Regions from separate parts of the Clostridium sp. CM042 genome, predicted to be linked through region 3. Evidence: a T-box and tRNA genes for the amino acid it is inferred to sense, from the RefSeq annotation. Region 3 holds a T-box; the other regions hold tRNA genes.
The links. The T-box of region 3 lies ahead of leuS (leucine--tRNA ligase). A T-box ahead of a tRNA ligase gene usually reads a tRNA of that ligase, here a tRNA-Leu.
Positions count from the first base shown of each region.

Region 1: it encodes a tRNA-Leu, which carries the amino acid that the T-box ahead of leuS (leucine--tRNA ligase) is inferred to sense. The anticodon was not compared.
Region 2: it encodes a tRNA-Leu, which carries the amino acid that the T-box ahead of leuS (leucine--tRNA ligase) is inferred to sense. The anticodon was not compared.

Region 1 is NZ_CM143646.1:3,718,741-3,729,205, forward strand. Features, by position in the region: gene ACWJJ7_RS17670 (5'-nucleotidase C-terminal domain-containing protein) at 1-412, shown strand, start outside; gene polA (DNA polymerase I) at 686-3,301, shown strand; gene coaE (dephospho-CoA kinase) at 3,308-3,916, shown strand; gene ACWJJ7_RS17685 (lytic transglycosylase domain-containing protein) at 3,913-4,473, shown strand; tRNA gene ACWJJ7_RS17690 (tRNA-Leu) at 4,594-4,675, shown strand; gene ACWJJ7_RS17695 (hypothetical protein) at 4,804-4,926, shown strand; gene ACWJJ7_RS17700 (hypothetical protein) at 5,083-5,586, shown strand; gene ACWJJ7_RS17705 (GNAT family N-acetyltransferase) at 5,800-6,315, shown strand; gene ACWJJ7_RS17710 (SPOR domain-containing protein) at 6,572-7,306, shown strand; gene ACWJJ7_RS17715 (DUF4321 domain-containing protein) at 7,503-7,763, shown strand; gene ACWJJ7_RS17720 (Maf-like protein) at 7,774-8,349, shown strand; gene radC (RadC family protein) at 8,361-9,047, shown strand; gene ACWJJ7_RS17730 (rod shape-determining protein) at 9,068-10,075, shown strand; gene mreC (rod shape-determining protein MreC) at 10,078-10,465, shown strand, end outside.
Region 2 is NZ_CM143646.1:3,706,612-3,717,076, forward strand. Features, by position in the region: gene ACWJJ7_RS17605 (hypothetical protein) at 1-117, opposite strand, end outside; gene ACWJJ7_RS17610 (lactonase family protein) at 198-1,256, shown strand; gene ACWJJ7_RS17615 (SLAP domain-containing protein) at 2,243-2,617, opposite strand; gene ACWJJ7_RS17620 (lysozyme) at 2,901-3,305, opposite strand; gene ACWJJ7_RS17625 (spore coat protein) at 3,431-3,919, shown strand; gene ACWJJ7_RS17630 (hypothetical protein) at 4,371-4,502, shown strand; gene adc (acetoacetate decarboxylase) at 4,695-5,438, opposite strand; partial or broken gene ACWJJ7_RS17640 (aldehyde dehydrogenase EutE) at 5,657-5,962, opposite strand; gene ACWJJ7_RS17645 (hypothetical protein) at 5,953-6,297, opposite strand; gene ACWJJ7_RS17650 (hypothetical protein) at 6,861-7,007, shown strand; gene ACWJJ7_RS17655 (helix-turn-helix domain-containing protein) at 7,016-7,111, shown strand; gene ACWJJ7_RS17660 (hypothetical protein) at 7,432-7,632, opposite strand; tRNA gene ACWJJ7_RS17665 (tRNA-Leu) at 8,245-8,331, opposite strand; gene ACWJJ7_RS17670 (5'-nucleotidase C-terminal domain-containing protein) at 8,612-10,465, shown strand, end outside.
Region 3 is NZ_CM143646.1:3,159,390-3,169,854, forward strand. Features, by position in the region: gene ACWJJ7_RS15025 (GTP pyrophosphokinase) at 1-660, shown strand, start outside; gene leuS (leucine--tRNA ligase) at 749-3,208, opposite strand; T-box leader at 3,342-3,548, opposite strand; gene ACWJJ7_RS15035 (hypothetical protein) at 3,688-4,188, opposite strand; gene ACWJJ7_RS15040 (J domain-containing protein) at 4,215-4,829, opposite strand; gene ACWJJ7_RS15045 (DUF5685 family protein) at 4,813-5,739, opposite strand; gene ACWJJ7_RS15050 (class IV adenylate cyclase) at 5,739-6,287, opposite strand; gene ACWJJ7_RS15055 (nucleoid-associated protein) at 6,632-7,669, shown strand; gene ACWJJ7_RS15060 (class II fructose-bisphosphate aldolase) at 7,794-8,741, opposite strand; gene ACWJJ7_RS15065 (DUF4363 family protein) at 8,878-9,258, opposite strand; gene ACWJJ7_RS15070 (DUF421 domain-containing protein) at 9,255-9,944, opposite strand; gene ACWJJ7_RS15075 (nucleoside kinase) at 10,071-10,465, shown strand, end outside.

The DNA.
Region 1 (10,465 bases), 560 kb from region 3:
ATGGAAATCAAGTAATGCTTTAGTGGCGTCAGTTGATGATAATGGAAAGGTTACAGGACATAAAATTGGGTTAGCTAAAATAAGTGCTACAACCGATGATGGAAGTTATAAGGAAGAATGTACTGTTGCTGTTGCAAGTAAGTCTGTTAATAAAGTTAGAATAAATAAAAAGGATATAACTATAAAAGTAGGCAAAAATAAAAAATTAACAGCTTTAGTTGGACCGGGAAATGCAGATATTAAGGATGTAATTTGGACATGTGACAGTTCGATAATAAAAATTATTAAGAAGAATGGAAAGATTATTTCAGTAATTGGAATATCTACCGGAAAGGCTAAAGTAACGGTTACTTCACTAGATGGAGGATATAAGGCGACCTGCGACGTAACCGTTATCGATAAGAAAAAATAATTGTGGAGGCAGGTACATTTGTATCTGCCTTCATTTTATTTAAAGCGTTGATTTGTTATGAAATAATGTGAACATTTGATTTTTCTATAAAGATTGGGAATACTATGAATGTATAGTATTTTATGAGATGCAAAAGTAAGTTTCTGTTATCCTTTCTTTTTTTATTTATGAAACTACAGAGGAAGTTGATGTTTTTATTGATGAAGTATATTATAATGTAGAACATAACACAATATATAAAGTTATAAACACACTAGAAAGAAGGGATTTACAATGTCTAAGGAAAGACTATTAATTTTAGATGGCCATAGTCTTATGTATAGAGCTTTTTATGCATTACCAGCGCTAACAAATTCGGATGGCATATACACTAATGCAGTTTATGGTTTTACAACTATGCTTTTAAAGATGAAGGAAGAGTTTGAGCCAGATTATATTGTTACAACATTTGATAGGAAGGCGCCTACTTTTCGTCATGAAGAATATAAAGATTATAAGGCAGGTAGAAAAAAAATGCCTGATGAGCTCCTCGGTCAGTTTTCTCTAGTTAGGGAACTTTTAGAGAAAATGGCTATAGATATTTTTGAATTAGATGGCTTTGAAGCAGATGATTTAATAGGAACATTATCTGTATTTGCAGAAAAACAAGGACTCGAAGTTTTTATAATAACAGGAGACAGAGATGCACTCCAGCTTGCCACAGATAATGTTAAAGTTGTAATAAATAAAAAAGGAATGTCACAAAAGGAAATATATGATAGAAATCGAATAATAGAAGAGCTTGGAGTAACGCCTACAGAATTTATAGATGTAAAAGGGCTAATGGGAGACGCTTCTGATAATATTCCAGGTGTACCAGGAATTGGTGAAAAAACTGCTTATAAGCTTATTAAAGAGTATAAGAGTATAGAAAATCTTCTTATGAATATTGATAAGATTAGTGGCAAAAAACTTGTCGAAAATTTAACTACTTATAGTGAACAGGCTATTTTCAGTAAAAAATTAGCTACTATTATTACATGTGTGCCTATGGAAATGGAATTAAGTTCAATTAAATCAAAAGAAAAATACGATGTACGGGCTGTAAAAGATTTATTCTACAAATTACAATTTAAATCTTTAATAGGGAAAATACCAGATGATGAGGATTCAATCGAAGAAACATTTTCTGCGGATTTTACGGTAATAGATAAGTTATCGAAGCTTAAGGAAGTTATTAGTGAAATTAAAGATACAGTTTATATAATTTTTGATATTGCAAACGCTAATGTGTTTTCTAAAATTAGCGTAAATAACATATATCTTAATTATAAGGAAAAAAACTATTTGATTGTGGTTACTGATTTGTTTAATGAAGATGAAGAAAAAACTATAAGTTATTTGAAAACTATATTTGAGAGTAATGATATTAAAAAGGTAAGTCACGGCGTAAAGAATGCTTACACCGCGCTTAATAAAAAGGGCATTAAGTTACAAGGAGTAGAATTTGATACAGAACTTGGGGCTTATTTGCTTGATTCAGCTAAAAAGGAGTATAGCCTGGAAACTCTTATAGATAAAATTCTTAGAATCTGTATTATAGGCGAGGGTCATGAAAGAGAGATTAATAAAGTAGCACTACTAAAAGGGCTTTATGAAATATTAGAAAAGAAGATTGAAGAGTACAAAATGGAAGAACTTCTATATAAGGTGGAGCAACCATTAACAGAAGCTATATCATATATGGAGGCAGAAGGATTTACAATAGACAAGGATAGATTAGCGGAACTTGGCATAAAATTCGATCAAGATATAAAAGAAATGGAAAGCACTATTTTTGTTTTATCTGGAGAAGAATTTAATATTAAATCTCCAAAGCAACTAGGAAAGATATTATTTGAAAAACTAGATTTACCTGTTATAAAGAAAACAAAAACAGGATATTCGACTAATGCTGAGGTTTTAGAGGCACTAGCAGATAAGCATCCTATTATCACAGAAATTACAAGGTATAGACAGTTAACAAAGATTTTTTCTACTTATATAGAGGGGCTACAAGCAGTAATTGATACAGATTGTAGAATACATTCAAATTTTACACAAACAGTTACAACAACAGGAAGACTATCAAGTACTGAACCTAATTTGCAAAATATCCCTATAAGACATGAAATGGGTAGATCTATAAGAAAAGTATTCATACCGCACAATGATCAGTGTGTTATTTTATCTGCGGATTATTCACAGATAGAGCTTAGGGTATTAGCTCATATAGCGGAGGATGAAAATTTAATTGAGGCTTTCATTAAACATTGTGATATTCATACCAAAACTGCTTCAGAGGTATTTAATGTACCGATAGAAGAAGTTACATCGCTTATGAGAAGTAATGCAAAAGCTGTAAATTTCGGAATAGTATATGGTATTGGAGAATTTAGCTTAGCAAAAGACTTAAATATATCTAGAAAAGAAGCTAAAACATACATAGAAACATATTTTGAAAGATATCCAAATGTTAAAAAATACATGGAGAATATAGTGGTTGAAGCGGAGAAGAATAATAGCGTTACTACAATAATGAATAGAAGAAGGTTTATCTATGAAATAAATTCAACAAACAAAATTGTGAAGTCCTTTGGCAAAAGACTTGCTATGAATACGCCGATACAGGGAAGTGCAGCAGATATTATTAAACTTGCTATGGTAAATGTATTTGATAAATTAAAGCAGGAGGGGTTAAAGAGTACTTTAATTCTTCAAGTGCACGATGAATTAATATTAAATGTATATAAGGATGAGCTTAAGCAAGTTGAGAATTTGGTTAAGGAACAGATGGAAAATGTAGTTGAACTTTCAGTTCCGCTAGAAGTAGAAATAAGCATTGGAGAAACTTGGTATGAGGCAAAATAGTTGAAAATGATAAAGGTTGGAATAACAGGTGGAATCGGTAGTGGAAAGAGCACAGTGACTAATATGCTAAGAGATAAGGGTCTTCCCGTTATTGATGCAGACATTGTAGCTAGAGAGGTTTTTATAATATACCCTGAGATGATGAGTAGAATTAAAGGTGAATTCGGGTATGAGTTTTTTGACAAAGAAGGTAATCTTAATAGGAAAGAGTTTGGAAACTATATATTTAAGAGTGATACTCGAAGAAAAAAACTTGAAAGTATAATGATGCCGTTTATAACAAAAGAAATACAAGACAGAATAAAAATGTACGAAAAAGATAATTGGCAATTTTGCTTTTTAGATGCACCTACTTTAATAGAAAACAATTTTCATACTAGTATGGATGTAACTATTTTAGTGTGGGTTGGTAGAGATGTTCAAGTACAAAGGGTTATGATTCGAGATGATCTAAGTTTAGATGAAACAGGAGATAGAATAAGAGCTCAAATGCCAATAGATGAAAAGAAAAAATTTGCGGATTTTGTTATTGATAATAGTGGAAGCGTTGAAAATACAAAGTTACAACTAGAATTGATTATTACGCAGTTAGAAAGGTTAGAAGTGAAGTTATGAAATTTAAAAAAATTGTAAAAATCTTAATCTTAATTTTTTTGGTTATTATAGTGATTAATATTAAAAGCATTTTTAAAAGTTTTTACCCAATAAAATATGGAAATCAAATAATTAAGTATTCGCAAAGGTACAATGTGGATCCTTGTTTGGTTGCAGCTGTAATTAGGGCAGAAAGTAATTTTGATGGAAACGCTGTTTCTCCAAAAGGTGCCTATGGGCTTATGCAGATAATGCCTGATACTGCATTGTGGGTTGCAGAAAATATGAAATTAAAAGATTTTGATGTGGAAAAGTTATATGAAAGCGAAATTAATATTGCTATGGGATGTTGGTATATTAATAATTTAAACACTGAATTTAATGGAAATATAGACTTGGTGTTGGCAGCTTACAATGGTGGACGTGGAAATGTACAAAAATGGCTTAAGGATAAAGAATACTCTAGCGATGGAAAAACATTAAATGCGATACCTTTCGGGGAAACAGATAAATATGTAAAAAAGGTAAAGACAAATTATAATATTTATTTAAAATTATATGGTGATGAAATCCAGTAAAAACAGGAAAAAACTATTGACAATTTATAATAAACTAATATATAATCAATATTGTAGTTAAAAGTTTTAAAATACATATGACTATAAGATTTGATCCTTTATATTAAATAAACAATATTTGCGATAGTGGCGGAATGGCAGACGCGCACGTTTAAGGGACGTGTGGGAGACCATACGGGTTCAAGTCCCGTCTGTCGCACCAAAAATTTATATTACTTTAAAAGAGAGGTAGAAATACCTCTCTTTTTTTTATTGCAAAGATCAAAATATATGAAAAGTGAATTTTTAAAAGAAATATGGAAAAACTAACATCTGAAAGAGGTGTTATTTATGAAAAACAAAAACAATAATTCTAATGAAAAACAGGAGAAGCCACTTAAAAATAAAGAAAATAATCCAGTTACTATAAATGGTGATAGTAACATGAGAAAGCCTGTAAGAGGATTAAAGTAGAGGCGCTGTAAAATCGGGCACTATAAAAAGCAGGTGTTTTAAAGAGGGTGTAATTACATCCTCTTTATTTTTTTTGCATATTGTCATAAAATTAGTATCAAAACACGGCCTCTAGCATAAATTGTTAATGTGTTAAGTTATAAAGGGAGGGCAATTATGAAACTAGAGGACGGAAATATTGAAGATATAGATATGAAGGAAGATTATGAAATGGTTCCACTAGAACCCATGATGTACGGATATGGACAAATGAATATGATGCCGAATATGGGTATGAACCCAAACATGGGAATGCCAATGGGTGATATGCAGGATGTAAATCCTAATATGGGGATAAATTCGCTTATGGGAATGAACCAATTTAATGAAGACATGTTCATGAATGGCGTTAATCCAAAGGGTATGATGTATGGAGATATATCTATGAACGATTATGAGCAGGGGAATGAATCTTTAAGGCAACTGGATAATTATCAAGATAGAGCCCACTTTGACAAACCTAATCCCAAATACAATGATGTTGAGTCTATTGTAAGAAGAATTGAGCGGTATAACCCTGCTATATTTAGGAGGTTAAATAGGTGTGGGATACCATATTTAGAAGCCAAAGAAATAGTTAGAAGAATTGTTAAAGTAACACTTATGTACAGAGATGAATAAAAAATAGTAATCATTTAACATAAAGAAAAACAAAATTCATTTATAACCCTATAAAAACTTATAGGGTTATTTTATTTGCAATGATTTTCCAAGAAAATGAAAATATAGCTGTATTAATATAATTTTTTTTGAAGGGTATTTAAAAGTAACGTAGAATTTAATTATTAAAGAGGCATTAAATGTTAAAGAAGAGTAAATTGAAGAGGTGTAACTATGTTTAATATAGATATTAAATTTGATGATGTTAGCATTATGAATGTAGAAAAAGAGGATATTTTGAAAATTAAAAATTGGATTAATAAACAGCAAGCTTTTAATAGAAAGGCAAGATTAAATTATGATATTAAGGAATTTTACGAAAGGTATTTAGAGTGTTATGTGAGCGAGGGGGAGTACTTTCTTAAAGTGTTAAGTGGTAGTGAACTTATAGGTATTATAAAAGGTAGAATAGAATTTAAAAATCCAAATGAAGTATGGATTATGTGTTATTTAATAGAAATTAGACTATATGATGTTGATATATCAAACACAATTATTAATAAGTTTTCTAAACATTTACATGAAAATTATGGGATGTATAATTTCTATACTTTTGTTTCAGCTAATAATAATGCAATGGTGGAATTTTGGGAACGCAATAACTTTGAGCAAAGTAGGGTAACGAGTAATTTTTTAGAGATAGATAGAGAAGACAAGGATATAATAATTCTTAAAAAAATAATTCAATAATAATAAAATAGCATATATATTATTATTATTATTATTATTGAATTATAGAAATCTAGTATAGGACTATTTAAAACAAGTGCATAACATATATATTTCTTTTTTCATTCTAAAATCAGTTTTAAAATAATAGTATTTTAAATAAGGTATCTAAAAAAAATAGACTACAACTTAATGACATTTCAGCTCCGCAGGAGATGATTTAAGTAGTTATTTTAAAAAAGATGCTTAAAGATTTATTAAGTTAGGGGATGATAAAGTGAGATATACTAGATATAATTATAAGACACCTAGGAAAAATAATAATTTCATGATGGTAATTACATTAACTTTAATAGTAGCCATTGCTTTGGGCACGATTTTGTCCAAGTTAATACCTAATAATAACGTAAAAACGGGTACAGGTGATAAAACTACTAAAACGGATATAGTAAAAGAGAGTAAAGTAAATAAAGACAGCGTAGATGTTTCTAAGGTGATTCCTCAAACGAATATTAAAGATTATGTAGCAATACAATGTGGCGTTTTTAGCGCGAAGGAAAATGCTTTGATTTTGAAAAAAAGTTTAATGGAGTTTAGTACACCTTTTATTATTGAAGAAGATAAATTATATAAAGTTTTGTTTGGTGTTTATCCTAAAGATGGGATTGGCAATATTATTAAACAACTTGATGCAAAAAAAATAAGTTATACTAAAATTAATTTTCAACTGAGTGGAAAGGATTCAACAAGTGCACAAACCAATGAAATGATAAGTGCCGACCTTAAAATATTAAATAAACTTTCAGAAAAAGATACTAAATCAATTAAAACTGTAGAATTAAAAAAATGGATAAGTTCTTTAAAGGGTGCAGATGAAAAAAGTGTGAATTATGGTGCCATGACTGAAATGAAATCATATTTAACTGCAATGCCAGCGGAATTAAAAAAGGAAAAAACAGAGGAAGGGTATATCTACATCTATAAATTTATAAAGAAAATATTAAAGAAGTAAAATTAAATAAAAATTTTAAAATACAAATAGATTATTTGAATCTAATTGTATTTTTTTTATCTAAATACTAGTAGATATCTTTGCAAATTAATAAATTATAATTATAAACTTTTTTTGAATATTAAATTTTTACACTTGTGTATGAATTTATTAAATGTTAAAATGTATAGGATATAAGTAAAGTGGGGGGTACAATTTGAAAAGTGCAGAAAGAAGAAATCCGTATTTTATTTTTTTTATACTGATTGGAGCTATTTCTGGAAGTGTTATAGGTGAGCTATTAGGAGATAACGTAAGCGCACTCAAATTTTTAAAGAGTACATACACCATAGGAATGAATACTCCAATGCTTATAGATTTTAAAGTATTAGCAGTAACTTTCGGTATAAATTTTAATATTAATATAATGTCTATTATAGGCATTGTTTTGGCAATAATATTATATAGAAAATATTAGGAGTGATGTAGTGGATATTATTCTAGCTTCTGCATCTTTGCGTAGGGTGGAACTTTTAAAAAAAATAACTAGTAATTTCAAGGTAATAGTAAGTGACTTTGAAGAGAGTGACATATTATTTTCTGGGAATTGTGGGGACTACGTTATGACCTTAGCAAAAGGAAAGGCTATGGCTATTTGTAGTAGCGTTAAAAAACCAGCTGCTATAATAGGGTGTGATACTATTGTTTATTTCAAAGGCAAAGTGCTTGGTAAACCTAAAAATAACAAGCAAGCTTTTCAAATGATTAGTGATTTAAGTGATAATACACATGAGGTATATACAGGAATTGCAGTAATAAACACCGAAACTCAAGAGATTAGTACTGAGTATGTTTGTACGGAAGTGAAATTTTCAAAATTATCTTTGATAGAAATAAACAATTACATAGAAAAGGGAGAGTCACTTGATAAAGCTGGAGCTTATGGAATACAAGGATCAGCATCTCTATTTGTTGAAGAAATAAAGGGATGTTACTATAGTGTGGTGGGGCTACCAGTAAATAAATTATATTTTATGTTAAGGGAGATGGGGGTCAATCTATAAAGGAGTTGTTTATGGGTATGACGTGCAAAATCATGGATTTGCCTCAAAATGAAAGACCGAGGGAAAAATTGCTAAGATACGGTGCTGAAACTTTATCCAACGATGAGTTATTAGCTATAATACTTAGAATAGGATCAAAAAATGAAAATATTATAAGTCTTTGTGGTAGAATAATTTCTGAGTGTGGCGGACTAAATGGACTTCTAAGTTCAAGTGCAGAGGAATTTATGAATTTAAAGGGTGTTGGAAATGCTAAAGCAACACAACTTTTAGCACTTACAGAAATTTCAAAAAGATTTAGAAGCTTTAAATCAGGAGAAGATTACAAAATTACTTCCCCAAAAGATGTTGCAGAATATCTTATGGAAGAAATGAGATATTTAAAAAAAGAATATCTTAAATTAGTTATGCTAAATACAAAGAACGTCATTATAAGCATAAAAGATATCTCAATTGGTAATTTAAACACTTCAATAGTTCATCCAAGAGAAGTTTTTTACGAAGCTATTAAAAAATGTAGTGCTTCCGTGGTTATTTGTCACAATCATCCGTCTGGAGATCCAACTCCTAGCAAGGAAGATATAAACATTACTATAAGACTTAAAGAATGTGGTAAATTACTAGGAATTGAAGTGCTTGATCATATAATTATTGGTAATGGAACTTATACGAGCTTAAAAGAAAAAGGAATACTTTAGATACGAAGGGAGAAATTATAATGGGAATATTTGGAACATCTCGAGATATGGGAATAGATTTAGGAACAGCGAATACATTAGTTTACTTGAAGGGGAAAGGAATTGTACTAAGAGAACCTTCTGTTGTAGCTATAAATATAAATACTAATAAGGTATTAGCAGTTGGTGAAGAAGCTAAACAGATGATAGGTAGAACACCAGGTAACATTGTTGCCATTAGACCTATGCAGGATGGAGTAATTGCAGATTTTGAGATTACTGAAAAAATGCTTAGACACTTTATAAATAAAATTAGTTCAAAAGGTCTTACAAGTCCAAGAATTGTAGTTGGATTTCCGTCTGGTGTAACTGAGGTTGAAAAGAGAGCGATAGAGGAAGCAACTAAAAGAGCAGGTGCAAGAGAAGCTTATTTAATGGAAGAACCAATGGCAGCAGCAATTGGAGCTGGACTTCCTGTAAATGAACCAACTGGAAGTATGATAGTGGATATTGGAGGCGGAACTACAGAAGTGGCAATAATTTCATTAGGTGGAATTGTAACAAGCAAGTCTCTAAGAGTGGCAGGGGATAAGTTAGATCAATCAATAATAGCCTTTGTTAAGAAACAGTACAGCCTTATGATAGGTGAGAGAACTGCGGAAAATATTAAAACGGAGCTTGGATCAGTATATGAGCTAGAAGATGATGAAATGAGTATGGAAATAACAGGAAGAGATTTAATAACAGGGTTACCAAAAGTGATAGAAGTAACGCAAAAGGAAGTAAGAGAAGCACTTAGTGAGCCAGTTCAAGCAATAATTGAGGCAATAATAACAACCCTTGAAAAAACCCCACCAGAGCTTGCGTCAGATATAATGGAAAAAGGAATTATGTTAACTGGAGGCGGCGCGTTATTAAAAGGAATAGATACACTTATAAATCACGAAACGCATATGCCTGTACACATAGCTGAAAATCCACTTGATTGTGTTGCTATAGGAGCAGGAAAAGCTCTCGTTAATATAGACGTCATGAGTAAAAGAAGATAAATATGGGATTTTTAAAAAATAAACTGGCAGTAGTTATTATAATACTGTCAGTTACATTTTTATCTTTAATAGGATATAGTGCGAATCGAGAAAAAATATCTTTCGTGGAGAATGGTGTGGGTGTAACGATAAATTCAGTGCAGGGTATATTTTATGGTGGGTTTCATAAAATAAAGGGTTCTTTTAAATTTATAACAAACTACTCAAAGGTTAAAGCGCAAAATGAAGAACTTCTAAAAACTAATAGCGAGTTACAAGTTAAATCATTAGAATATGATACTTCAATAAAAGAGAATGAAAGATTAAGAAAAATGCTTAATTTTTCAAAACAAAGAGATGAATACAACTATGTAGGTGCTGACATTAGAGGATTAAGTGGAAATAGTTTTT
Region 2 (10,465 bases), 550 kb from region 3:
AATACTTTGGGGGTTTCCCCATGTACCTTTTCTAACTGCATCAGCAGTCATACCTATTGTTGGTTCTTGTGTAGCTATAGCTTCTGCATTTGCCTGTGCAGTTAAAATAAAGAGCACTATTTTATGAATGATACATATAATAAATTAAGGTTAAATTATAAATTTAACCTTAATTCAATATTTTAAAGGAGATTTAAATGAATTGTAATGAAGATAATTCCATTAGCATGGTATTTTCTATGACCAATGAATTTAATAACAGTGTTATTGCTTTTATGCGCGATAGCATAGGAACGCTATCTTCCCCAAAAGTTTATAGAACAGGAGGAAATGGGACAGGCTTACAACAAACAGATCCCCTAGGATCTCAAGGGTCAATTGCTTTATCAAGTGATGGTAGTTTTCTCTTTGTGGTTAACGCTGGTAGTAATAGTATAAGTAGTTTTCGCGTGCGTCAGCACGACCTTACTCTTGTAGATGTAGTACCATCTGGTGGTATTTTTCCTAATAGCTTAACTATAAATAACCACAATCTTTATGTAACTAATTCCGGTAACCCTCCTCAATCCGTTGCCAATGTTACTGGTTTTCATATTAAAAAAGATGGACACCTTAGTATTATAAATGGTTCTCAAAGATCATTGAGTTCCGATAATGCTCAATCAAGATGTATTGCTTCAAGTCTTTGCCATGATAAACTTGTTGTAAGCGAAAATATAACCAATAATCTTAGTGTTTATGAAGTAAAGTGCAATGGGTGTCTAGAAGGTCCAATTGTAAATCCTTCTTATGGTATAGGTCCTTTTGGCTCAGTTTATCTCAATAATAATCTTTTGGTAGTTAGTGAAGTAGGCCCAAATGCATTATCATCCTATACCATTACAAATAATGGTATTCTTAATGTTATTAGTGGTTCTGTCTTAAATAATCAAACAGCAACTTGTTGGGTTTCAGTTAACCCTAATGGGAATTATGCTTATACGTCTAACGCTGGTAGTGGCACAATAACTCTCTATCGTATTAATCATGGAGGAACTTTGACTGTTGTTGAAAGTATACCAAGTACACCAAATGGAACAGGAGGTCCAATTGATAGTGGAATAGACAGATATGGGCAAAACTTTTATGTTTTAAATGGTATGGAAGGTTCAATCAGTGTTTTTAAAATTGAGAATAATGGACATTTAGTTCTATTACAGATATATCAAGATACAAAATTACCCCAAATTGGCACACAAGGAATAGCAATACTCTAAATTTCAATAAATTATACTTTTAAAATGCAAGTATAGTTTGAATATAGGAAAATACAAAGAGTAAATGTTAAAATATTTACTTTTTGTAAGTATATTTATACTAGGAACAATTTTTAAAATTAAACCTTGTTAAGTAGATATAGTTAAAAAGGCTAGTGTATTATCTACTTAACGGGGGTGTTTTTTTGATTAAACAATAAAAAACTATGAATAATTCGTTTGGAGTATACTACAAATGCAAATGTTTTATATTTGACTATAAGTTTCGACACCGTTGTATACATTGATTGAAGGCTAATTGAAGGTTATTATTTTAGCGTAGTCAATACCTTTAAGTTTTAACCCTCATAAGTAGTTTATTTATATAATTTAATTGCTCAGTAACATTTAATTTATTAAATCCTATCTTAACTATTATTAAACCTCAATTAATTATGTAATACTTTAGTAATGCATATTAAAATAAATTCGTGTTTGCTTATCAAATAAAGCAAAAATATTTCAATACCTTTTTCCTATACACTACCCCTAGTAGTTCTAGATAGGCCCCTTTTAGATACAACAAAATATAAAAATACGAATGGTTTAGAAAACCTCATATCAGATATTATATTGCAACTTTTAAGCTATATGGCCGAAAATGAAAGAACAAGAACAAGAGAACGCCAAAAAGAAGGTATAAAAATTGCTCTTGATAATGGAGTGAAATTTGGAAGAAAAAAATAAATGCTGGTGATAACTTTGAAATTATTTATACTCAATGGAAAGATAGAAAAATAACAGCTAAAAAAGCAATGGAGATTTAAACCTAAAAAACAACACTTTTTATCGAAGAGTTAAAGAGTATGAAAATATGAAATAATAAAAAAACCGGTATCTAATGGATTAATTTCCATCAAGTTACCGGTTTTTACACTTATGTTGGCGTCCCACCTATAAGTGTGCATAAAATCATATTACATTCTCAGCCTAATATAAAAAATCTTTTATTTAATAGAATTATAACCAATTTGAAAAAATAATTTTGCAAAACGTTCACACACCCAACCGTCTGATATTTTATACCACTTATAACCATTTACTTCTCTAGTTTCCCCAGCGTAATCTACTTTGACACCTTTTTTTAATGTTTTTACTTTATTTCCTTCACCTGGATTACTATAAACAGTTGCTCCTGAGTTATTTGTTATTTCTACTTTCCAAAATATTGATGGTACTACCCCAGCTATTGCTGGTTGTACTGTATCATAAGATGAATTTACATCTTCGTTTTGGGCAGCATTAACTGCAATATTGTTTGAACACAATGGAATTGAAGTACACATAAGTGTAATTGCCATTATTTTTTTTGATAATTTCATATTAAACCCTCCTATCTATTTCAAGACTCTATTACATATTATAGCATTAATTATAATTTATGTAAAATTATGTAATTTTATGAGTGATTAATATTAATTACTTAATGTTAGCAAGTGGGTTAGATTTAACTGCATCTCTAAGTTTTTCCTCGCTTTTTATCTAAAGTAATTAAAAAAAGAGCAACTTATTAAGCTGCTCTGAACATCTTTTGAATTATAGATTTCTCGAATAATCTCCATAAAGGAACATATCACATTCCTCATTTCTTCTATTTACAAGCCCCTACATTCTTTTACCTCCAGCATTGCACCAAACTGTAAAGTTCTCCCTTAAACTTTCATTTCTTACACCCTGACATACTCTATTATAAAGTGTAGAGCCGAATAACGCTCCTGTGCCACAATTATAAGCAAAGCTACATAGAGCATCAAATTGATTTTGTTTTAAAGAAACACCTATACTATCTAAATCAGCTTTAACTTTAGCAGTCATAGCATTTATTTCATCCATAAGGCAATCAGTAGATTGCCCTTTAGTACAACGACCTAAAGCAACTCTATCCTTTCTTATAGCTCCATATCCAATAGTGATAACACCAGTGCTATCATCATAAGAGTGATCGTAAAAGCCTTCATAAGATTTTACAAAGTCAACTAATTGGCTTGATACATAACCTGTTAATTCCAATTTGATGAAGTTGCAATATATATGACTAATTTAGAACATATTTGTATAATGTTATGGAATATTGGGTGGTGATTTTATGTATAAAACAACAAAATTGGCACAAAATAAGATTGGAGGTGTATATTATGGAAATACAGTTATCACAAAAAGAAAGAATGTTACTAGAGGATCAAAAAAGCCACGAACAAATTTGTATAGAAAAGTATACGAATTATGCAAATCAAACTAAAGATACCCAATTGAAACAAATATTTAATGCTAATGGGCAAGTAGAAAGAACACATCTTGATAGTATTAATCAATTATTAAACGGTAAAATTCCTCAAATGAACCAGCCGCAAAATCAAAGCTCAGGGCAAACTATGGGATATCAAGGTTCGACCACCAATATGAATAATACACAATCAGGTGGAGTAAATTTATCTGATGCTGATATGTGTACAGATTTATTAATGACAGAAAAATATGTTTCCGGAGCTTACGATACTACAATTTTTGAGTTTAGAGACACTAGAGTTCGTGATGTATTAAATCATATACAAAAGGAAGAACAAAAACACGGAGAAGCTATATTTCAATATATGGAAAGTAAAGGAATGTATAATGTTCAATAATCTTAATGAGTATACATACCATACGTCATCAGGGTTAAAGTAACTTGCATATGAAAATTATCATATGCAGCCAATAATAAAGAATGCGCATCAAACCTTATAAACTGATACCTATAGACTTAACATTTAAAAAATTGTCTAGTCTATAGGTACTTTTTGTATAATTAATATGAGGATAGAAGAGTCTACATTTAATAATATTAGCGAAATTTGCAAAATAGTTATCATTAATTAAAACATAATATTACAAGAAAATGCCAGGTTTCATGATATGATTTTATTATAAAAGTTAGATAAAGGCTCTATAAGGTACTCTTTTAAATTCATTCCACAAATAAATGATACTAATATCTCCTATAGAAATATAAAAAAGAGGAGCGAGGTGGTTTAGATATTAATAAATTATAAAATTAAGAATGGAACTCAAGCTAATATTAAAAATTTAGTCAAAATGGCACGAGCTAAAACTAGCTGGAGAAAAAGACTTGAGGCCGCTCCTGAACTAAAAAGATTGAATTATGAGCAACCAACAGGTATATTAACAAGATCAGTACTACGTGATTTACTGTTTAATAGCGGTTAGCTTAACTGTAAACGTTTTAAGAATTCGATTTAATTAATACTCCAAGATTGATTTATAGAACAAATGTTAATAAATATATTGCAAATAGTGTGCATTAACAACAATTAATATTTTGATCATCTATTATTTAAAAATACAAAAAAATACCGCCTGTCAGCTGGTGATATTTTTTTATGCAGTAATTTATCATAACTATTTTTTTAGATAATCATATATAACTTTAGGAGTAGGAAGGGTTAAGCTCGTAAGAAGATGAGAACAGGATACTATTTCTTTTACAGGTAGGTCATTAAATGGCGCCATAGCATGATCGAATAATTGTAATCTTGCAGTACCAGTCCATGCCTCATGTATAGTAATCTCCGTAATTTGTGTAGATATGAGCTCGCAAATTCTTTGAGTTCCATCATAATTAGGTACAATTTTTAGCATAAAATTAGGACGGCAAATTTCATTGCGTGCTTCATTTATATCTAAAGATTGGTGTTTATATCCCATCGTAGCAGTTAATACTCTTAATTTTCCATAATCTAATGTACCAACTAATGTATCTGAATCAACAAATAGTTTTGGATAACCAAGTTTTTTAGGGTAGGCACTAAGTTCTCTACCAACGGCAATAGCTGGATAATTATCTAAATACATCATATGCAAATAGTCACCTTTTATACCATTAAAACTTACAGGAATAACCTGGCCACATTCTGTATAAGCACCTAATCCACTTACATCCGGCATATACATCATTTCAAATCTAACTAAAGGTTCATCTAAATCTAAAGATAAAGGTTCCGGTACAACTTTTAGTAAGGCATCAGCACTTGTACGGTATACTATATTAAGATATTCACGGTTATGAAATCTATAGGGACCTCTAGGAAATGATGGAGCAGTAAGTGGTGTTGTAATTTGGTTAGATATTTCACTTTCTAACATAAAATGATCACTCTCTTTTCTTATTTATTATTATCAACACATTTTTTTACAAGTACTATATTTTGAAAGGTAAATTTTTATACATCCATAATCTATATTTCCTTTGGCACATAACTTGCAACCAAAGTTTGAAGTTATGTTCCGTGATTTACAATCTGCCCATCTTTAAAAATAGATTTTAAATCTTCCAGCTAAAATACACTGGCTCCATTAAAAAGTTAGTTTGCAAGCACACATCTCCTTTGTTTTGTAAAATTTCTTGCAGAGGTTATTCCTTCACCAGTAGGTCCAGCAATAGTGAAAGTTGTAAATCCTTCTGCACCAAAACCTACTCCAGCAAAGGATTTAGCATTCTTTACAAAAATAGTTGTATCTATTTCTTTTTCAAATCTATTTAAATTAGCGATATTTTTTGAATATATATATGCACTATGTCTTTTGTTTTGTTCCGCTATTTTTGCACACTCTATAGCTTCATCAATATCTTTAACTCTTACAATTGGAAGTATTGGCATCATAAGCTGATGGCTCTATTTATCATATCTACAGCAAACGCAACACATTTTTTTGCCCCTGGATGTCCATTAAACACGACAGAATTTCCGGCAGCTATCATACCTATACTATTGCATATAACAGTTTCCGTTGGATTACTTCTTATAAGCCGTTCTCTATCTTCTTTATTATAAGAAATAGTTAACGCCTTTTGTGCATATATTGCTTTGCAAATAGCAATTTTAACGTCTTCGAACACTCCTAAATATAAACCCTCATTGTTAGCTTGCTTAAATTTGATACCTTCATTTGTTATTACATTTAAATCTTTTGTTTGTGGTGATACTAATACATCTTTCATCATAGTTTTCCTCCTCGAATAATTAATTTTGTATTTAGTTTTTAATGAATTTCCAGTATTTCAACTAACTACAAAATGATAAAGATAACTGGAAATTATAATAATAGTATAGAATTGCTTCTAACCATCAATATTCATAATAAAAAATTGGCGTAGGGCTATTCGTTTTCTCCTTGTTGGCCACTTCGGTGGTACTTCTTATAAAATCGTTGTTCTGGTTACTAATCGATTAGCGTAGCAACTAATCCTAAAGAATACTAACTTAGTTCTTCATTTTATAACAAACATATTATAGTGAATAAGATATTTTATTTTTGTACAAATAGGATATTACCACTAATTAAACGAAAAATAAGATATAAATACAATAAATGTAATAGCGAGCATTTTAATCGTTACCAAACTACGCTGAGGTGAGATATATTTATCATATGATCTGTAAAGAATGATTCTATGGTTAATTTCCTGGAAATTCGAAGTTTTTAGGAAATCAGATTTCCAATGATTTAAAAAGTTTCGATTCACAAATTAATAAGAGACAAAAACTTGACTATACCATAAACAATATGCTAATTAACTTCTTATCTTATATAGCAGACAAGGAGAGGGAAAAAATACAGGGTAGAGTTATAGAAGGGCTAAAGAATGCTAAGGACAAGGGCATTAAGTTGGGTAGACCTAATAGAAGTTTACCTAAAGACTTCAAGAAGTAATATGGTAAGTGGAAAATAGAGAAGTAACAGGAGTTGAAGTTGCAAAGCTATTGAATATAAGCAGAGCCACATTATATCGACACATAAAAGAATATGAAATATAAGAGAGGGTTAACACCTTCTTTTTTTATGGAATGGATTAATTAACTCTTTATAATACATTGAACGTAACAAGTCAATACGATATGTTACATTCAAAACGAAATTTTTAAGCAATGGGCGATAGCCTCAAAGTGAAAGTAACACAATTACATTTGTGTTACTTTCACATTATTAATGTATACTTAATATAGTAAAACCCACATCTAATGATATGGGGTTACCTGCGACGACATATATGAATGTTGTGTATAAATTTTTTGCTTTTTTTGAATATGTATTGAATTAAACATATAAAAGCATAAAAATTATAATTTTTCCTTATCTATTTTTGAGTTATCTTAATTTCTTTTAAAATTAATGTTGTTGAAATTCCAACAACAGAAGAAAGATAGAGTATTGAAAAAATAATACTGTTTAAATAAGAGTGTTCTACGTCTCCACTTGCCCAAAAATCTCCGCATAATGCACTTATTATAAAACCTAAAATAAAAATTCCTGTACCTATTAATATAGATTTTTTCATAATATCGCTCTCCTTAACGTCTATATTTATTTTTTGCAATTTTATGATATTTATAAATTAATTATAGCATTGATTACAATAGATTTATATTCATTAATCTTGAAGAGTCAGTACTTTTGATTTCAATGATTGCGTTGGAGTAATCAAAAAAAATTATTATTTAATATAAAAGGGTGAAGGGTAAAGATATGCCTAATCCTTCACCCTTTTATATTAAATGCATTCACATTATTTTTAATTAGTACATAAATTTTTACTGATTAGAAATGTACATTATCTGCAATTTTAAAAATAATTTTAATAGAAAATTGCATTTTATCAGTTATATATTTAATGATTCATTTTCTTTATGTGAATGTGAATTCGCTAATAAGACATCAAGCGACAAGGATATTAACATTGTACACTGTACATTCAATGAGAATGTGTCTTAGATACTACAGAACAAGAGCAACTTCCATTGCTCTTGTTCTGTCTTTTGTTTTTTTTATAAAAATTTAATAAAGTATAAACTATTCGTTTGTATTACACCTGTACCATGCCTAAAATGTGTTAAAAGTAAGATGATAGTGGGCATAAAAAAAGACTTTCAAGAAATCCTTGAAAGTCTTATGGTGCCGAAGGCGGGAATCGAACCCGCACGGTATTGCTACCTCTGGATTTTGAGTCCAGCGCGTCTGCCAGTTCCACCACTTCGGCATGTCTGACAAGATGAATTTTAACATATATCTATAATTAATGCAATAGTTATAGTATATTTTTATTAATAAATTTTATATCTTAATGGATAGAGGTTTATGTTAAATATTAATATGTTGAAATAAATTACATAAATAAAACTATTTATAATAGAAGTAATATATTGTTTTAATAGACACTTAATGCTAAAATTAAAAGTAAGTTATATGTAATTAACATTATTTTTTAAATTTTGTTTAAAATTCTAGAGGCAAGAATAACAAAATAAGGAGGGATTTCATTGTTTAGAAAGAAACAGAAAAGAATACTTAGCTGGATACTGTCGTTAGCATTAATATTATTTAATTTCAACGGTGTTATTGGAACTCAAATTGTAGAGGCGGCTGGAATTGATACATCAGCAAATGTAAACGTTTCCGGGACAAGTTTAGATTCGAGTGTATTAAATCTAGGAATTGGAAAAGTAAATTCTCCATTAGTAAAAAAAATAGCTCCAGTTGATGCTACAAATAAAACATTTGATATAGTAGAAATTACAGATTTTCATGGACAACTTTTGGATTCAACTAATACAAAACCTGTAGGAGCAGCATTAGCAAAAGTAGTTAAAGATGTGAAAACTGCAAACCCTGGAAGAACACTTATCATTGGTGGAGGAGACCTATATCAAGGAACACCTACCTCTAATGTACTAAGAGGAGTTCCAGTTCAAAAGGTGTTATCAAATATAGGAATGGAAGTTACAGCTTTAGGCAATCATGAATTTGATTGGGGACTTGATATAATTAATACTGAAACTATGATTGGTGCAAATTACAATATTGTTTGTGCTAATATGTATAAAAAAGGGACAAGCAATAGACCATATCAGCCTTATAAGATAATTACTAAGGATGGTGTTAAAATAGCAGTAATAGGAGCAATACTTAAGGAAGCTCCAAGTATAATTATGCCAGCTTTAGTAGCCCCTTTTGATTTTAGGGATCCAGCTACAGAAATTAATACAGTTGCAAAGGAAATCAGAGATGGAAATCTAGCTGATATAGTATTAGCAGATGTACATGATGGTGGTTCATCACTTAATAATATGGTTAATAAATTACATGGCGTAGATGCGGTATTTGGTGGACATACACATAGTATTGGTGATGTTGTAAACAAAGATGCGGATGGTTTGGACGTACCTACATTAATTGCAGCGGCTACTGGTAAAGGTTTTATAAATTTAAAGATTACTGTAGATTCTACAAATAAAATAGTAGGTTTCTCACCTAAAGGTTCAAACTGGAAAGGAGTTACAGTGACAACTACATCAGCAACAGACCCAGATTGTAAGAAAATTGTTGATGATGCAAGTACGGCATTAATACCAATATTTAATGAAGTAATTGGAACTAATGACAATGCTTTAACTAAAAGCCAAGCTGACTCACCTTATGGAGAATCTCAACTTGGAAATTGGATGGCAGATGTTGTAAAGAATTTTTCAACATCACCAGCAGAGGTGGGAATGGTGAATAACGGAGGGATTAGATTAAGTCCAATTCCGGTAGGCGATATAACTGTTGGAACAATATTTAATATAATGCCATTTGATAATACGATTTGTACTACAACCATGACGGGTGCACAGCTGAAATTCATTTTTGAACAAGCGGTTCAAAATGATGGAAAAGGAATACAAATTTCGGGAGTTAAATTTGTATATGATTCTTCGAAACCATCGTATAAACCAGCTGTAGTAGATGCAAATGGGACAATCACAACACCAGAAATACCAGGTCAAAGAGTAGTTAGCATAATAAGAGAAAGCAACGGCACAGTTGTTAAGGATACAGACACACTAAAAGTAAATGCACCAGATTTTGTTGCTACTGGAGGGGACACCTTTACAGGGTTCTTAGTACCGGAGATAGTAGCTAGTTTAGTAGATTCGCATGAAAATGTAAGAGATGCTTTAAATGCTGACGTTAGAGCTAAGGGCAAGATGACAGTTGTAATGAAGAATAGAATAGTCAATCAAATAAAAGCTGTAGATCCTGAAGCAACTATTTCAGTAGTAGCAACTTCAGATGTACACGGAAATGTTCTAAACTTTGATTATGGAACAAATGCAGCGCCTTCAAAAGGGCAG
Region 3 (10,465 bases):
GGAAGAGTTAAAGAAATATCTAGTATTCTTGAGAAAGCTAATAAATTCGGTATCCCTCTGGATAGAATCGAATATGAAATGGAAGATATTGCAGGCATAAGGATAATGTGTCAGTTTGTAGATGATATTGATAAAGTGGTAAATCTAATTCGTGAAAGACGTGACATGCAGATGGTTTATGAAAAAGACTATGTTGCAAATGTAAAAGGTAGTGGATATAGAAGCTATCATATGATTATAAAGTATCCTGTAAACTTAGCTGATGGTCAAACCGAAATACTAGCAGAATTTCAAATTAGGACCTTGGCAATGAACTTTTGGGCTACAGTAGAGCATTCACTAAATTATAAATATAAGCATGATATACCAGAGAATATAAGGGCAAAACTTAAAAATGCTGCAGATGCTGCTTTTCAATTAGATGAACAGATGCTAGAAATTAAAGACGAAATTAAAGATGCACAAAAATTGTTTGAGGTAAAATCTAATTTGGTGTCGGATATAATGAATAATATACTTGTGCTTTCGTCGATTGGAAAGTCAACGGATGCAGCTAGGTATAGAGAACAATTAAATAAGCTAATAGAAGAAGGAGAAGTTTATGAGATTAGCAGCTTACTAAAAGCAACTCAAAAAACATTAGATATGTATGGAGTTTAAACTGAAAAAGGAGAGTAGAAATTAAAAATTTCTACTCTCCTTTTATAATAATTCAAATTTAAACTGTAAAAACTGTATGTAGCTATTACTAAGAAGCTACTATATTAACTAGTCGTCCTTTAATTACAATAACCTTACGCACAGTTTTACCTTCTAGGGTAGCGATTACTGTTTCATCTTTAAGAGAAATTTTCTTTATACTTTCTTCATCTAAATTTTGAGATATAGTTATTCTGGATTTAATTTTACCATTGATTTGAATAGCTAGCTCTACTTCATCTTTTATAAGAGCAAACTCATCAAATTTAGGCCAAATTTGATTAAATACAGAGTAACCCATACCTAAGGTTTCCCACTTCTCTTCTGCAAAGTGAGGAGTAAAGGGAGCTAAAATCTTAAGGTAATCCACAAGCACTTCTTTTAAAAATTTAGTGTTTATATTGTCTCCATTAACATATTTTAATATAGCATTTGTAAGCTCCATAAGTCTTGCAATAGCAGTATTAAATTGAAGTTTTTCTGTATCTCCAGTAACTCCTTTTATTGCGAAATGTCTCCAGTAGTTTAATTCTTTTTCTTCTATGCCTAGAGAGTCTTTGTTATTAACTTCTTTTGACATAACGCTGATTCCAGTGTCGATTGATCTTTCAATTCTATCAACAAATCTTCCAATAGCTTTTATACCATCATCACTCCAAGCTCCACCATCAATATAACCAAAACCAAACATTAGGTACATTCTAAATACATCTGCGCCAAACTCTTTTATGTACTTGTCTGGAGAAATAGTATTTCCTTTTGATTTACTCATTTTTACTCCATCTGGTCCTAAAATTAAACCTTGGTGAGTAAGAGATAAGAATGGTTCATCAAAATCTAAATATCCCATATCACGAAGAGCTTTGGTTATAAATCTTGAATATAGTAAGTGACCACATGCATGTTCAGGCCCTCCCACATATTTGTCTACAGGAAGCATTTTGTTTACTAAGTCTTTATCAAAAGCTTTTTCGCTGTTTTTGTTATCTACATACCTAAATTGGTAGAAAGAAGAACAAACGAATGTATCCAAAGTATCAGCTTCTCTATGAGCTGTGCCGCCACAAACTGGGCAAGTGACATTCATAAAATCCTCACATTTAGCGAGTGGTGATTCTCCGTCTGGTGAGAATTCTACGTTGTAAGGTAGTTCTACAGGAAGTTGATCCTCAGGTACAGGAACAGTCCCACATTTTTCGCAGTGGATTATTGGAATAGGAGCTCCCCAATATCTTTGTCTTGAAACTAACCAATCACGAAGTCTAAAGTTTACTTTTTCACATCCGAGACTCATGCTTTCTAATTTTTTTACGATTGATCTTTTTCCGTCGATGGTAGATAAACCATCATATTCTTGACTATTTACCATTTTTCCATGTTCAGTATAAGGAAGATTTTCGCCCTCGCCATTTACACTTTTTAAACCAATAATTACTCTTTCAATAGGTAATTTGTATTTAGTGGCAAATGCGAAGTCTCTATCATCATGAGCAGGAACAGCCATTACTGCACCAGTTCCATAAGTGTTTAGAACATAGTCAGCTACCCAAATTGGAACCTTGCGTCCATTAATAGGATTAATAGCATAAGAACCAGTAAATACACCTGTTTTATCTCTTGTAATAGATTGTCTTTCTATATCAGTTTGTTTTCTAGCATCATATTTATAAGCTTCAACAGCATCTTTATATTCACTTTTAGTGAGGATATCTACAAGTTCATTTTCAGGGGCTATGACTACATATGAAACACCGAATAAAGTATCTACTCTTGTAGTAAATACACTAAAGTCTACATCAGAATCAACTATTTTAAAAGTAACATCAGCACCAGTAGATTTCCCTATCCAATGTTTTTGCATGGATTTGGTTTTTTCAGGCCAATCCAAGGTATCAAGCTTTTCTAGTAGTTCATCAGCATAGTCAGTTATTTTTAAGAACCATTGTGTTAAATTCTTTTTAGTAACCTCAGTGTTACATCTTTCACAAAAACCATCTACTACTTGCTCATTTGCAAGTACTGTATTACAGCTAGGGCACCAATTTACAGGTGCTTTTTTCCTGTAAGCAAGGCCTTTTTCAAATAGTTTTAAGAATAACCATTGAGTCCATTTATAATAATCAGGGCGACATGTAACAACTTCATGATCCCAATTAAACATTGCTCCCATAGCTTTTAATTGCTTTTCCATATTAATAATGTTTTGCTTCGTAGAATCTTTTGGATGCACTCCTGTTTTTATTGCATAGTTTTCAGCAGGTAGACCAAAAGCATCAAAGCCCATTGGCTGAAATACATTGTATCCTTGCATTTTCTTCATTCTAGCCCAAGAATCTACAGGACCATAGTTAAACCAATGCCCCGCATGTAATTGGCTTCCAGACGGATAAGAGAACATTTCAAGTACATATAACTTCTTATCAATTTTATTTTCATCAAATTTATAAAGGTTAGTTTCTCCCCATTTTTGTTGCCATTTTTCATCGATGGTTGTATTATATTTTGCCATTAGTATTCCTCCTTCTTATGCTCTGTAGGTTAATCATCTCATGCTGAGCTGTTAATCATCTCATGCTGAGCTGCAATTATTAAGCTTTTCTACTTAGTTTTAAATTAGAAAATAAAAAAAACCCTCATCTCAACAAAGAGACGAAAGTAATATTCCGCGGTACCACTCTAATTAGGCATTACGCCTCACTTAAGAATATAACGGTTTTAACCGTACTTGTAAGTTATTACTTACAAGTAAGCTCATAGGCAAGTTCATATTATATCATTACTGCTTCACACCTAATAGCAGCTCTCTTTAAAATGCTATAAATACTACTACTCCTAATCAAAGCGATTTATTATAGTATCATTTGTTTAAGATTGTATTATTATTCATTATAATTTAAATAGAATTTTGTGTCAAGGCCATGCGTTAGGACACATTAAATAAAAAATCAGCATATTAGTCTATTTTAGCCTAGTCTATTTTCATATGCCTTACTTAAATTTCTTAACAAGAGTTTTATTTGCATAGGATATAAATGCAGTAAGCGCATAGTCATATACTATGAAGGCAAACTCCATAACAATTATTATTAAATATATATTTATATTAGGAATTTTTGATAATAATAATAATTTATATATAAATACAATTATAGCGGAGGTTATATTAAAATACAATAACTTAAGTACAATCTCTAGAATCATACTTCTTAATTTTTCTATAAAATATTTAACAAAGCCATAGAAACCAAAAATTAGTATGTAGGTAATGCTTATAAGCTTTGAAGGTATAATAAATAAACTAAGCAAGGAAACAGCACTATATACTACAATGGTATTCTTTATTCCAGTAATTAAAATTGAAAAGGGGATAATGCAAGAAGCAATGCCTAATATAAATAATTTATTGGTAGGGGAAATAGAAGAAAGATATAGTAATATTAAACTAAGTGCTGCGAATATTCCACCCTTAGCAATATTATTAGATTTCATAAAAATCATCTCCTAAATTAATAGACTTAGCAACAGGAAATAAGATCTCCACCTAAACATTCACAAATAGTATCTGCACACCACAAGTTAAGACACATATTACCCATGCCAAAATCATTGTTACGCCTACCATAATAGTTATCTCTATAATTTGAGGTACGCGAATTTAGTTCATTAAAACTGCGTCTATATTCAATATTATTAGGATCTTGCGTGCAGGCGCGACTTATAAAAGTATAAGCACTATCATGCCAACCTTTTTTGAGGTGAACAACTCCCGTTAAATAATTCCATTCAGCAGTTTTTGTGTTCATGGAACCCAATTTCTGCTCGGCGGAGGCTATATTTCCGCTATTTAAATCCATTCTTATAGATTGATATATGTTGTTATTAGTATAGTCATCATTTGATGTAGAACTATAACTGCTTGATGAGCCGTAGTTATTAGAAGAATTAGTGTTTTTCATAAGTGAATCATAGGCTTCATTTAGTTCTTGCATTTTTTCTTCAGCTAAATCTTTTAAAGGATTATCACCATACTGATCAGGATGATATTTTTTTGCTAGCTCTCTATAAGCTTTTTTAATATCTTCTTTAGATGAGCCTTCTCGTACACCGAGTACTTCATATGGATTTGCCATCTTTATATTCCACTCCTTTTAAATTATCAATGTTGCGTTTTTTATTAAAAACCTTATCCATTTTTTCCATGAGTCCTAGTTCTAGTATATTACATAATATATCTTCATTTTTTACTAAAGGTAATCTATTTAGATATTTTAAACATTGCTCAGCACAGGTAGCTAATATAAAATCAATTCTTGGTGCTATTAATGTAGAAAAACTTTTGAAATCTAATTTATCTGTATTAAACAATGAATTTATAGCATTAAAAGAATCACTTTTTATATCTTTTTCTAAATCATCATAAGCATCTATAATATATATCCATTTACCTAAATTATAGCCAAGCCAATATAAATCATCCTTAAAGGAAGCAGTCTTATAATAGAAGGATATTATAAATCCTGTAAGATCAGCAAAAACATCAGATAATTCATCTATAGATAGCTGCTCATCTATGCATAAATCCTTATGGTTCGCTTCTAGGGTGTTTAGTAATAAAAGCTTTTCTTTTGTATAATTCATTACATCAGTATATGCTACTTCTGATTTTGGTAAATAGTTTTTTAAAAATATTGAAAGAACTTTACTTTTCATTGTTTTATTATCGTAAGCGTCATCCATTACCTTATAATAGGCTAAAATAATATTACAAAAGGCTGCATAATCTATTGCCTCGTTATTATTAATCATAATTCTTTTTTTTAGTGGATGTATTGTACATTTAAATTTAATAAAATTGTACTTATTCTCTGAAAGCGCGTCCAGAAGTACTGCCAAGAAAGTCATATCGTAATTTAAAGTTAGTCTTGGTAGGTTGCCAAAATTATTTTTAATAGAGTTGCATAGACCACAATAATAAGCTTTGAATTTTTCGTAGTCTTTTATCTTCATTTCCATTTTACAGGGAGTTACATATCCAAACATTATAACCCCTTTGATGATTTTTTTGATTTTAATATTTCATAAATACTTTTAGCGGTAGTATCCTCTAAGCGGTAACCAAGCAAAGTAACAACTTCCTCAATCTCGGATTCATCCTCGCTTTCAATTTCTATGTAAGGAAAAGGACAGAATGTCTCCTCATTTATATCTATTTCAATAAGAGTATTTTTGTAGCTATAGCTTTCTCTATATTTTTTAATAGATTGTATAAGTTCTAGACCTAAGGATTCGAATATCCCCTTAGCAGCAGCAGCATCTTTAATTTCTGATTCGTGCTCATCCATGATTTTATACTTTTCTTGACTTATAAGCTTTTTCGTAGTTATGTAATGAACTGTGGAATTTGTCAGTTCATCTTGTACTGTTCGTATTCTTGCATAGCCTTTGCCATTTAGTAGCCTATTATCCGAGAAGTCATAAATATTATTTATTTGATTTTCTTGTTTTACTTTTATAGCATTTATGTTTAATAGTTTTCTGCGGATTTCTTGTACATCAATATCTATAATTCTAAGTTCTATTTCTTTCAAAGTACTTCCTCCTTGTCGCTGCTGAGGAACATAAGAGTTATTAATTGTTATGTTCCTATTTTTATATATCTAATCATTAATTCTTTATTATATCATTAATTGTGATTATATCATAACTTAAATAAAGTAACATTAATATTACATTAAAATTATAAATTTCAATACAGGAAAATAGTTAGGTACAATAATATTCTGTTGAGAACTAAGGTCAATAGCAATATATGACTTTGTTATAAGTACCAATACATAGTATAATAAATAGGCACGTTTAAATAAATGGACTAGCATTATTGACTTGTTATTTATTTAAACGCGCCTTAGATAAATATTAAGGTGGTGTTTTTTTGGAGTACATAAAAGAAATTAATATAAATGAGGCTATTATTCATGTTTTAGATAACAATGCAGATGAACCTATCTTGAATGAATATGCATTAGACTTAGATGAAGAAAAATATAACTATTTACTGAAACATATACAGAAGTGCTTAAAAGATGAAGAATTAAAGTATGGAGTCTTTAATTCCGATCGAAACATAGTAAAAGATATATCACAAGAATACTTAAATGGTGAGAATAATTTACTGGTGGTATCTAAGGAACTAGCAAGACAGATGTTTGTTTTAATGAGATCTATTGGGAGTGTTCCTTCTTGTGATTTGGTAATAGTATCTTTTACCACAGAGTTTGGACCAATGATTGGGATATTTAAAATGGATTATATTAAAAACTATGTGCACACTATTGAGTTTGTGGATAATAAGTTAGGTATTGATATAGTATCACAGGTCACAGGTCTACCTGGTAGTTCTCAAAGAATACAAAAATGTGCGTTTTTAAAACCAATTAGAGATGAAAATAATTTTGATTTAATGGTTATCGATAAAAAAAGCAAGAATAAGGAAGAGGAGGAATATGGCTCAAACTACTTTATCAGTAATTACTTAGGTTGCACAATTATTGATAATGAAAGAGATGTTACTAAAAACTTCGTGAAGGCAGCTGAAAAATTCACCCAAAATAACTTTGTAGAAAATGCAGATGAAGCAGAAGTTGTTAGAAGTACTATAAAAAGAAAACTTAGAGAAGAAGATAATATTGACGTTAAAGAATTGTCTGAGGAAATGTTTTCTGAAAATAATGATACTAAGGAAAAATTTGTTGAATTCATAACAGAACAAGGAATTTCAGAAAATATTAGTCTTGATAAAGAATGGATAGATAAAAAGCTAAAAAGAGTAAGACTAAAAATTGATAAAGATATAGATTTATATGTAAATGAAGAAACATATCATGATAATAGTCGTTTTGAAATACAAAGAAACGGTGACGGAACAATTAATATGGTTATTAAACATGTAAGTAATTATGTTGAAAAATAGATAAGAAAAAAAGTATAAAAGCATTATAGTCTCCTATTAAAAGATAAAACAAAAATACCCACAGTATAATATACTGTGGGTATCTTTGTTTTAATCACTTAGATTTTAATTAATTTAATCTAAATTATTTTGAAGAATTAGCAGAACCTAAAACATTAGTGATTTTACCTTCAACTAATTTAGTTATGTTATTTCTTGCCTCGCCTAAATATTTTCTTGGATCTATTTCGCCAAGATTTTTAGCAAGTACTTTTCTTATTGAACCTGTCATAGCAAGTCTTAAATCAGTATCCATGTTTATTTTACAAACAGCCATAGAAGCTGATTTTCTAAGCATATCTAGTGGTATTCCTTTTGCACCTTTAATTTCTCCGCCAAATTCATTGCACATAGCAACGTAATCTTGATCTACAGCAGATGCTCCGTGAAGAACTATTGGGAAATTATGCATTCCAGCTTCTTCTAATTTTTCTGTGATTGTTGCTAATCTTTCAAAATCAAGTTTAGCTTCGCCTTTGAATTTATATGCACCATGACTTGTTCCTATAGCTACAGCTAAAGAATCAATACCAGTTCTTGTTACATAATCTACGGCTTGTTCTGGATCAGTATAAGTTGCGTCTGCTGCAGAAACACTAACAGCATCTTCAATTCCAGCAAGCTTTCCAAGTTCAGCTTCAACTACAACACCTTTAGAATGAGCAAATTCAACTACTTCTTTAGTTGTTTTTACATTTTCCTCATAATCAAGATGAGAACCATCATACATTACTGAAGTAAATCCAGCAGCAATTGCAACTTTAACTTGAGCAAGATCAGAACCGTGATCTAAGTGAAGAGCAATATCAAGACCAGTGTCTTCTATAGCTGCCTCTACCATTTTTCTAAGGTAAGTAGGTCTAGCATATTTCATAGCGCCGCCTGATACTTGAAGTATAACAGCTGACTTATGAGTAGCACAAGCGTCGACAACTCCTTGAATTATTTCCATATTATTGATGTTGAAAGCTCCAATAGCGTAATTTCCTTCTAAAGCTTTTTTAAACATATTAGTAGTAGTAACTAAAGCCATGTTAATTCCACCTTTCAAATTTTGTGACAGGGACATATATTGTCCCTGCGGGACTCTTATGATATATTATAATTATAAGCTATAATTGGACTATTTTCTACCCCTTTACTATAAATTGTACCTATAAATTTAAAAATCAAAAAATATTGCTTATAGATACTTTTTCATGAGACATTATATGATCTACAAGATATTTCATACTATGTATAGTGGCTAAGCATTCAGACTGATCTTTCATTTTTATATATTGAGTTAATTTTAAAAGCTCACTGTCCATATGATCTGTATCTTCATGATGTATATATATAGCTAAAAGTTTAGAAGCTTTTTTCCACTCAGATACATAATCTAGTGATAAATTGTAAGCATCTTCATAGTTCTCTTTAAGTATATAGCTTTCTAGGGAAGAATTCAAATTTTGTAAATGAGCACAATTACGATTTATAAGATTTATAGATACAAATATACCTATAATCATTGTAAAAAATAATCCAAAGGCTATAATAACGTTTTTCATATTTTCTTATCTTTCCCTTCCTTAAGTTGATAATAAAACTTATTTTTAGAGTCAATCATTCCTATGAAAACATCTTTAGCACAGATAATATTATTTTTTTTCAATATACTGTTTAACCAAGTGTTGTCTTTTTTTAAAAGCTCTAAATTTTTAAAATTTATATTGCCGTCCATAATCAAAGGTATAGGCAAAGACTCTTGAGTTATGGATATATTTAAATCCTCCTTAGTTGCATTGGAACCACTAGTTTTAGGCAATATGGATAGCTCACCACTAGTCTCTAAAATAGCATATTGGATATCAGATAAATTAAAATACCCTTTTAATCTAAGTTCTTCGAATAAATCATTAATATTAAATCTTTGGCATCTGAGCTCTGCAATATCAATTTTGCCATTTTTTATTAATATGCTCGGAGTGCCTGTTAAAATTTTTCTAGCCTTTTCGCTTTTGAGTTCAATATAGGAAGTAGCTATTTGGAGAAATAGCAAAGTGAATATTGGTATAACCGCATGTATAATTGGTATTCTTATATCTTCCATGGGGAAAGTTGCAAGATTAGAGATCATCAATGCAATTACAAGTTCGAAAGGTTCAAGCTCACCTATTTGTTTTTTACCCATCATTCTCATAATGAATATTACTGTGAAGTATAGTAAAAAAGTTCTGATTACTAAAATAAGCATAATAACACCTCTTTAATATATGATGTATATGGTTCCTTTAAACACAAAAATTATAAGGGGGAAAGGATACATTTTTTAAAAACTAAAGTATAATAGTACTAAACACTAAAAATAGGGGATGATTGTATGATCAGTTTCAATATAGGACTTAAAGATGGTAGAAACATTTCAACCCCAGAGGGGACTATATTAAACGATATTATTAAAAAAAATAGTTTGTTAAATGATTTTCCAGTAGTTTTAGGTAAAATTGACAATAAATTTTATGAGCTAGGAAGTACTGTTTCGCATGGGGGTGATTTTGAACTTGTAGATATTACAAGTAGAATTGGAATGATGGCGTACGTTAGAACCCTTCAGTTTGTACTAATAAAAGCAATTTCTGAATTATTCCCTGAAGCTAGAATTTCTATCGAACATTCTTTAAGTAAAGGATTATTTGGTGAGATTCATAAGACTATTGCACTAGATATTGATGATATATATGATATAAAAAGTAGGATGAGCGAAATAATAAAAGC